DNA from 4 places in the Kocuria sp. ChxB genome. Region 1 is predicted to be linked to each of the others. Evidence: predicted binding sites of a transcription regulator. Region 1 holds the regulator's gene; each other region holds the start of a gene.
What was found. The regulator HrcA, encoded in region 1, represses chaperone genes, less so after heat shock. The targets are predictions, from matches to a motif close to TTNGCACTCGNNNNNNNCGAGTGCNAA.
Positions count from the first base shown of each region.

Region 2: groL (chaperonin GroEL) is a predicted target of HrcA. The motif match lies at 956-982, and genes of this name have one in related genera.
Region 3: groES (co-chaperone GroES) is a predicted target of HrcA. The motif match lies at 1,247-1,273, and genes of this name have one in related genera.
Region 4: P8S73_RS07975 (Hsp20/alpha crystallin family protein) is a predicted target of HrcA. The motif match lies at 1,409-1,435, and genes of this name have one in related genera.

Region 1 covers NZ_CP121123.1:263,821-266,016, forward strand. The annotation lists gene P8S73_RS01155 (DUF3097 family protein) at 1-248, opposite strand, end outside; gene hrcA (heat-inducible transcriptional repressor HrcA) at 422-1,432, shown strand; gene dnaJ (molecular chaperone DnaJ) at 1,494-2,196, shown strand, end outside.
Region 2 covers NZ_CP121123.1:2,267,489-2,269,684, reverse strand. The annotation lists gene groL (chaperonin GroEL) at 1-806, opposite strand, end outside; gene P8S73_RS09985 (hypothetical protein) at 1,070-1,384, opposite strand; gene P8S73_RS09980 (DUF3263 domain-containing protein) at 1,528-1,752, opposite strand; gene P8S73_RS09975 (uracil-DNA glycosylase) at 1,815-2,196, shown strand, end outside.
Region 3 covers NZ_CP121123.1:970,896-973,091, forward strand. The annotation lists gene groL (chaperonin GroEL) at 1-711, opposite strand, end outside; gene groES (co-chaperone GroES) at 819-1,115, opposite strand; gene P8S73_RS04220 (class I SAM-dependent methyltransferase) at 1,430-2,196, shown strand, end outside.
Region 4 covers NZ_CP121123.1:1,798,010-1,800,205, forward strand. The annotation lists gene P8S73_RS07970 (phosphatidate cytidylyltransferase) at 1-728, shown strand, start outside; gene P8S73_RS07975 (Hsp20/alpha crystallin family protein) at 820-1,293, opposite strand; gene P8S73_RS07980 (ChaB family protein) at 1,572-1,991, shown strand; gene P8S73_RS07985 (GNAT family N-acetyltransferase) at 1,996-2,196, opposite strand, start outside.

The DNA.
Region 1 (2,196 bases):
GGTTCGCCGTCGAGCAGGAAGCCCGGCCCCAGCGGAAAGGTCTTGACCCGGCCGTGCCGGTCCTCGAGCCCCACCACGCGCATCCCGCCGATCACCTCCACGCTGACGACGGCGCCCACCCACCCGGTCTCGACGTCCTCCAGCACCATGTCACGCGCCACGGCGACCTCGCGCGCACTCGGCCGGGTGCGGGAGACCTCGGGGCTGTCCAGGTCCTGGGGACCCCAGCCCCAGCCGGGTGCGTTCACGGGTTCCTCCTCGGTGCGGCGGGCAGATCAGCCGCGAGCGTACCAAAGCGGCCCCGGGACGCCCGCGCCCTACACTGGGGGATTAGCACTGTGACTCGATGAGTGCCAAAATTGGTGCTCGGCCACGACGGGCGCACGGCCCGTTGCTCGACACGCCACGGGAGGTGAGGACCATGGACCATCCGCGCAGGGTGCAGATCCTGCGGGCCATCGTGGAGGACTACGTCCACTCCCGCGAACCCGTGGGCTCCAAGGCGCTCGTGGAGCGCCACCGGCTTCCCGTGTCCTCGGCAACGGTGCGCAACGACATGGCGGCCCTCGAGGACGCCGGACTCATCGTGGCACCGCACACCAGCTCCGGGCGGATCCCCACCGACCAGGGCTACCGCGTGTTCGTGGACCAGATCGCCGCGGTCCAGCCGCTGAGCCCGGCCCAGCGCCGCGCCATCCAGGTGTTCCTGGAGGACGCGCAGGACATCGACGACGTCATGGAGCGCACGGTGCGCCTGCTCGCGCAGCTGACCCACCAGGCGGCGGTGATCCAGTACCCCGTGCGCACGGGCACCACCGTGCGCCACGTCGAGCTCGTGGACGTGGGCGCGGCAGTGCTGGTCATCCTCATCCCCACCTCGGGCCGCGTGGCGCAGCGGGCCGTGGAGCTGCGCACCGCGCTGGACGAGCCCCAGCTGCTGGAGCTGCGTGCCCGCGTGCTCGCCCGGGTACTGGGACAGGCGCTGGATGCCGTGCCGAGCGCCGTCGCCGGACTGGGGGAAACGCTGCCCGCGGAGCTGCGCGAGGCCGGGGACGCCGTCGGGGAGACCCTCTCCCTGCTCGCCTCGGCCACGGACGAGCACCGCCTGGTGATGGCCGGCACGGCCAACCTCGCGAGGTTCAGCGGCGACTTCCCGCAGAGCATCTCCCCGGTGCTGGAGGCACTGGAGGAACAAGTGACCATGCTGCGGTTGTTGTCCGAGATGCAGCAGGACGAGCGCGGGGTGGCCGTGCGGATCGGCTCCGAGGAGTGCGACGACCCGCTGGCAGAAGCCTCCGTGGTGGCCGCCGGCTACGGACCGCGCGCCGCCTCCAAGGTGGGCGTGGTGGGACCCACCCGCATGGACTACCCGACCACCATGGCCTCCGTGCGCGCGGTGGCCCGATACCTCTCCAGGAACCTGGGGGACTGAGCGCCGCGCCGGCGCCGCCCCGACCGACCACAGACCCGACGAAAGCAGAAGCGACGACATCGTGAGCGACCACTACGAAACCCTCGGCGTGAGCCGTGACGCCAGCGCCGAAGAGATCAAGCGCGCCTACCGCAAGAAGGCGCGCAAGCTGCACCCGGACGTCAACCCGTCACCGGAGGCCGCGGAGGAGTTCAAGCGCGTCTCGCACGCCAACGACGTCCTCTCGGACCCCGACAAGCGCCGGGTCTACGACGCCACGGGCAACGAGAACGGCACGGACACCGGCTTCGGCGGTGGCTTCCCGGGCTCCGGGTTCGGCTTCTCCGACATCTTCGAGACGTTCTTCCAGGGTGCGGGGGCGGGCGGCCAGCGCGGCCCGCAGTCCCGCACCCGGCAGGGCCAGGACGCACTGATCAACGTACGCATCTCCCTCAAGGACGCCGTGTTCGGGGTGGAGAAGGACATCACCGTGGACACCGCCGTGGTGTGCCCCGCGTGCGAGGGCTCCTGCTGCCAGCCCGGCACCAGCCCCACCACGTGCAGCATGTGCCGCGGCTCGGGGCACATGCAGTACCAGCGCCAGTCCATCCTGGGCATGGTCACCACTCAGGGCCCGTGCTCGCAGTGCAACGGCTTCGGCACCGTGATCGAGAGCCCGTGCCACGAGTGCTACGGCGAGGGCCGGGTGCGTGACCGTCGCCCGCTCACTGTGAAGATCCCCGCCGGCATCCAGTCCGGCAACCGCATCCGCCTGGGCGGCCAGG
Region 2 (2,196 bases), 650 kb from region 1:
ACAGCGCCGCGCATCTTGTTCAGCACCAGCATGGCCAAGGCCTCGCCGTCCACGTCCTCGGCGATGATCAGCAGCGGCTTGCCGGCCTGCATGACCTTCTCCAGCACGGGGACCAGGTCCTTCACGGCGGAGATCTTGGAGTTCACGATGAGGATGTAGGGATCCTCCAGGACGGCCTCCTGGCGGTCCGCGTCCGTGACGAAGTAGCCGGAGAGGTAGCCCTTGTCGAAGCGCATGCCCTCGGTCAGCTCGAGGTCCAGCCCGAAGGTGTTGGACTCCTCGACGGTGATGACGCCTTCCTTGCCGACCTTCTCCATGGCCTCGGCGATCAGCTTGCCGATCTCGGGGTCAGCGGCGGAGATGGACGCGGTGGCGGCGATCTCCTCCTCGGTCTCGATCTCCTTGGCGGAGGACAGCAGCTGCTCGGTCACGGAGGCCACGGCCTTCTCGATGCCGCGCTTGAGGGACAGCGGGTCCGCACCGGCGGCCACGTTGCGCAGGCCTTCCTTCACGAGGGCCTGGGCCAGCACGGTGGCCGTGGTGGTGCCGTCACCGGCGACGTCGTCGGTCTTCTTGGCGACCTCCTTCACGAGCTCGGCGCCGATCTTCTCATACGGCTCCTCCAGCTCGATCTCCTTGGCGATGGAGACACCGTCGTTGGTGATGGTGGGGGCGCCCCAGGACTTCTCCAGGACCACGTTGCGGCCGCGGGGGCCGAGCGTGACCTTGACGGCGTCCGCGAGGGTGTTGAGACCCTTCTCGAGGCCGCGGCGTGCTTCTTCATCGAATGCGATCATCTTTGCCATGTGATTCGTCCCTCCTGGACGGTCGACAAACGAGACTGGTCACGATGCCCGCGACGGACGGCGCTCGCACCGCGGTCCTCACCGCGCCGCGACCACCTCACCGTGATGTGGTTTCCACTCGTGCGCCGAGGCGGTGCCACCGGACCCGGTTAGCAGTCCACCCGACTGAGTGCTAATCCCATAGTGGCACTGCCGCGCGCGGAACCGCAAACGCCCTGCGCGTGGTGGGCTCAGGTTTCATTGCCGGCTGAACGCCGGACGGCTCAGACGTGCTCGACGCCGCCCGGGGCCGGTGCGCGCAGGCCCGCCGTGGCGGCGTCGGCGAGCACGGGCGAAGCGGTGGTCACGGCGACCGGGGACACCGCAACGCTCCCGAGGGACTGCGCCTCCTGGGCCGTGCGGGGCGCGTTGACGAAGCACACGGCACCGAGCACGAGGGCGAGCACGCCCGAGACGAGGACCGTGCGGAACTGTCGCGTGGAGCCCTCACGGGCGCGGGGGTTGTGGCCGCGGTGCGCGCCCTGGCGCGCGCCGTCCTCGGGAACGTCGTCGAACTCGTCGCGGGGGTGTTCGCTCATGGTCTCGCTCTCCTGGGCCCGGCTCGCGCACCGCGCGGTGCTCCGGGCGCAACGCTGTCAGTGGCCACTATCGCACGGCCGACCGGGTGCCCGCTCGGAGGTCTGCCCGCGTCCGGGGACACGCGCCCGGTGTCCACGAGCGGTCAGCGCGAGCGCGCCCGGCGCAGCCTGGAGATCAGCATCGGCGCGTGGCGCGCTGCGGCCTCGGAGGAGATCAGGGCGTTCAGACGCTGGTAGTAGTTCACCGGGCTCAGTCCCAGCCGCGAGCGGATCGCGGACTCCTTGGCGCCGCGGTACTTCCAGTGCTCGGACTCGAGCTCCAGAACGGCCCGGTCCAGCTCGTCGAGCTCCTCCCCCGTGGTAGACATGGCGTCAACCCTAGCGCGCGGGGACTGCGCCGCGCGCGACGCACCGCACCAGGAGGCCACTCGTGAGCACCCCGCGCCCGCTGTCCGAGATCATGCACCCGGAGTGGGCCGCCGCACTCCAGCCCGTGGAGCCCCGGATCCGGGAGATGGGCGAGTTCCTGCGGGCCGAGCACGCCGCGGGGCGGCACACCCTGCCGGCCGGGGAGAACATCTTCCGCGCGTTCCGGGAGCCGCTGTCCGCGGTGAAGGTGCTGATCGTGGGCCAGGACCCCTACCCCACGCCCGGCCACGCCATGGGGCTCTCGTTCTCGGTGGCGCCGGATGTCCGCCCGGTCCCCCGGTCCCTGCAGAACATCTACAAGGAGCTGCGGTCCGACCTGGGCATCGAGGCGCCCCCGCACGGGGACCTCTCCTCGTGGGCGGGTCAAGGAGTCATGCTGCTCA
Region 3 (2,196 bases), 710 kb from region 1:
CACCTTCTCCAGCACGGGCATGAGGTCCTGGATGGCGGAGATCTTGCCCTGGAACAGCAGCACGTAGGTGTCGTCCAGGACGGCCTCCTGGCGCTCCTGGTCCGTGATGAAGGACGGGGACAGGTAGCCCTTGTCGAACTGCATGCCCTCGGTGACGTCCAGCTCCACCTCGGTGGAGGAGCCGTCCTCGATGGTGATGACGCCGTCCGTGCCCACGGTCTCGAAGGCCCGGGCGATCAGCTCGCCGATCTCCTCGGACTGGGCGGAGATCGCGGCCACGTGGGCCACGTCCTTGCCCTCCACGGGGCGGGCGTTGTCCAGCAGGCGCTGGGACACGGTGGCCACGGCGGCCTCGACACCGCGCTTGATGTCGCTGGGGGCGGCACCGGCGGCCACGTTGCGCAGGCCCTCCTTCACGATGGCCTGCGCGAGCACGGTGGCGGTGGTGGTGCCGTCACCGGCGACGTCGTTGGTCTTGGTGGCCACTTCCTTGGCCAGCTGGGCGCCGAGGTTCTCGTACGGGTCCTCGAGCTCCACCTCACGGGCGATGGTCACGCCGTCGTTGGTGATGGTGGGCGCGCCCCACTTCTTGTCCAGGACCACGTTGCGGCCGCGGGGGCCGAGGGTGACCTTGACGGTGTCGGCCAGGCGGTTCACGCCGGCCTCGAGCGCTTTGCGAGCGGTGTCGTCGAACACCAACTGCTTGGGCATGTGAGTTGCTCCTTAGGGAACCGGGAAGACTGCGGAGACGACGCACGCGGTGCCCGCGGCCCGTTCCCGGGCGGGCGGGCACCGCGTACGAAAAGGGTGTGGAGAAGCTACTTCTCGATGACGGCCAGCACGTCGCGCGCCGGGAGCACCAGGTACTCCTCGCCGTTGTACTTGACCTCGGTCCCGCCGTACTTGGAGAAGATGACCAGGTCACCCTCGTTGACGTCCACGGGGATGCGGTTGCCCTTGTCGTCCACGCGGCCCGGGCCCACGGCCAGGACGGTGCCCTCCTGGGGCTTCTCCTTGGCGGTGTCCGGGATGACCAGACCGGAGGCGGTGGTCTGTTCAGCGGCCAGCGGCTGAACCACGATGCGATCCTCGAGGGGCTTGATGGAGACCGACACGATCTCTCCCTTTCTTCTAGGCGTGTGAGACGGTGTGCGTCCGCCGCGTGCCATGGGGTCCCATGACGGCGAGCGCCACAGGCCAGTTGGCGTGCCAACCGTCGTCGCGGTGCCGATTGAGCGCCTGGCCTTTAGCACCCTCCAGGGGAGAGTGCTAATAGCACTGTAGGGACGCGGGCCGCGCCCGGTCAAGACGCGCCCGTGCCACTCCCCTGTGGGCTGAACGGGCCCGGCCGACGCCGCTCGGGAGCCCTCCTGCCGCGCGTCACGGCCGCGGCGCCCGCTCCGCCTCCGGGGCGTGATGTGATGGTCGGGTGACTGCACCCACCGCTCCGGACGACGCCGAGGCCCGCGGCCTGGCCCGCCTCCTCACTCCCGAGGGCCGCCACCTGCTCGACGCCCTCCCCCCGTACGACGCCTCGGCCTCGCTCGCGCTGAACAAGTCCCTGCGCGACCAGGGCCACGACCCCGAGCTCGTGGCCGCGGCCCTCACCCAGTCCCGACTGAGGGAGAAGGCCCGGACGAAGTTCGGGGACTTCGCGCGGCAGCTGGTCTTCACGCGCGACGGCGTGGAGCAGGCCACCCGGTGGTCCGTGGCCGCCCTGCACGCCCAGCGCTTCGCCCAGGCGGGCGCGGAGCACGTGGTGGACCTCGGCTGCGGCATCGGCGCAGACTCGCTGGCGCTCGCGGCCCTGGACCGTACGGTCACCGCGGTCGAGCGGGATCCCCTCACCGCCGCGGCGGCCACCGTGAACCTCACGGGCTGGCCCCGGGCCCGCGTGCTGTGCGCGGACGCGCAGGAACTGGATCTCTCCGCGCTGGAGAACGGCCCCGTCCACGGGGTGTGGCTGGATCCGGCTCGCCGCGTCACGGGCGGTGGCCGCACCCGCAGGATCTTCGACCCCGAGGCATTCTCCCCTCCGCTGTCCTTCGTCACGTCGCTCGCGGAGGCCGGACTCGCCGTGGGCGCGAAGATCGGACCCGGGATCCCCCACGAGCACGTGCCCGAGGGCGCGGAGGCCCAGTGGATCTCCGACCGCGGGGACGTGGTGGAGGCCGTCCTGTGGTTCGGGGCGGTGCG
Region 4 (2,196 bases), 1.1 Mb from region 1:
TGCTGCCGCCCGGGGAACGGGACCGGAGGGTGCTGAGCTGGATCATGGTGGTTCTCGCCCCGCTGCACTTCTGGTTCGTGTGGGAGCACTGGTACGGGATGTTCGCCATCTTCATCCCGGTGTACGCGTTCCTGTTCCTGCCCGTGCTGCTCGCGCTGTCCGGGCGCACGGAGTCGTTCCTGCACCGGGCCGCCCTGAGCCAGTGGGGGCTCATGGTGTGCGTCTACGCCCTGAGCTACCTCCCGGCGGTGCTGCAGCTGCCCGTGGCCATCCACGAGGGCAGGGCCGCGGCGGACGGCTCCGCCGTGGGCTCCGGTGGCGTGGAGGCGGGCGCGCTGCTGCTGTTCCTCGCCGTGGTGGTGCAGGGCTCGGACGTCCTGCAGTACCTGTGGGGCAAGACCGTGGGCCGGCACCGGATCGCGCCCACCGTGAGCCCGAACAAGACGTGGGAGGGCTTCGTGGGCGGGGTGCTCTCCGCCACGGCTCTGGGGACGGCGCTGTGGTGGCTGACCCCGTTCACCCCGTGGCAGGCCGGGGTGCTGGCCCTGGTGTCCTGCCTGCTGGGTTTCGTGGGCGGGCTCGTGATGAGCAGCCTCAAACGGGACCGCGGCATCAAGGACTTCGGGGCGCTCATCCCAGGCCACGGCGGGATCCTGGACCGGATGGACTCCCTGATCTTCGCGGCACCGGTGTTCTTCCACCTGACCCGGTTCTTCTTCGCGGGGTGAGTCCCAGGCCGCCGGGCGTGACCGAGGGCCCGCGGGATCTCCCGCGGGCCCTCGTGGCTCACTCAGTGCGTGCCGACTGGCGCCGGGGCGGTCAGCTCTCGGAGTCCTCGCCGGACTCGACCTGCTGCTCCTGCTGGCGGTTCTCCAGCACCACGTTGTCCTGGTTCTGGCCCGTGGCCACCTGGATCTTGCGCGGCTGGGACTTGGGGGACACGGGGATGGTCACGGTCAGCACGCCGTTGTCGTATGCGGCGGTGATGTTCTCGGTGTCGATGCCCTGGCCCAGGTTCAGCTGCCGCACGAAGGAGTGGTTGCGGCGCTCGCGCACAATCCACTTGGTGTCCTTCTCCGCGGAAGGCAGGCGGCGCTGCGCGCGGATGGTCAGCAGCTGGCCGTCCACGTCCACGTCCACGCTGGTGGGGTCGATGCCCGGGAGGTCAGCGGCGAGGTAGTAGTTGGAGCCCCGGCGGAAGAGGTCCATGGGCATCTGCTCCAGGCCGTTGCGGGTGGAGAGGACCTGGTTGGCGAAGTTCTGGACCTCGGAGAACGGATCGAAGGTTGCCATGACTGCTGTTCCTTTCCTGTGCGACTCGTCCGTGGTGCGCCCCGGAGCCCCCGTGAAACCGGTGGACGAGGAGCCGTCACGTTCCTTGAGTACCCCTGACTCAACTGCTCATAAATTAGCACTCTTCCCGGCAAGGTGCCAAGGATTGGGGCATCAAAGTTGAGTGGATTCAGCTCAAGGCGCACGGGGGCCACGTCGGGCCCGAAAGGGTGGGGCGGGCGGCGTCGTCGTTCCTAGAATCGAAGCACCAGAGACGTTCCCAGCAGCAGGAGGACACCGTGCCCAAGGCGGGGAAGAACGGTCGCGCACGTCAGGACGAGATTCCGTCCACGCTGCGGCGCTCGGACGAGAAGGCGCAGGACACGTTCGCGCAGGCGTACGACTCTGCGGAGGACGAGTACCACGACGAGTCCCGCGCGGCCCGCACCGCGTGGGCCGCGGTGAAGCACACCCACGAGAAGGTGGGGGACCACTGGGAGCCCAAGGAGGAGAACGGCCCGTCGGACGCCAGCGCGGAGCAGGGCGGGCTCAACTCCGAGGACACCGCCGGGGGAGTGGATGCGAACGCCTCCAAAGAGCACCTCTACGGGATCGCCCAGGAACTGGACGTGCAGGGCCGCTCGGACATGACCAAGGACGAGCTGGTGGAGGCCATCGAGAAGGCGAACGACAAGAGGACGCGGGACGCGCGGGACTGAGGCCCTAGAGCACCCGCCCCAGGAACACCGAGGCGGTGGTGTCCCGGTGGAAGGGCTCCACGGGCTCGTAGCCGCGGTTGCGGAACATGGCGATGCCCTCGGTCATCTCCGGGTTCAGGGAGACCACGGCCGTGGTGGCGCCGAAGGAGCGCACCTTGTTCTCGAGGGCTCGGACCAGGGCGCGGGCGTGGCCCCTGCCGCGGTG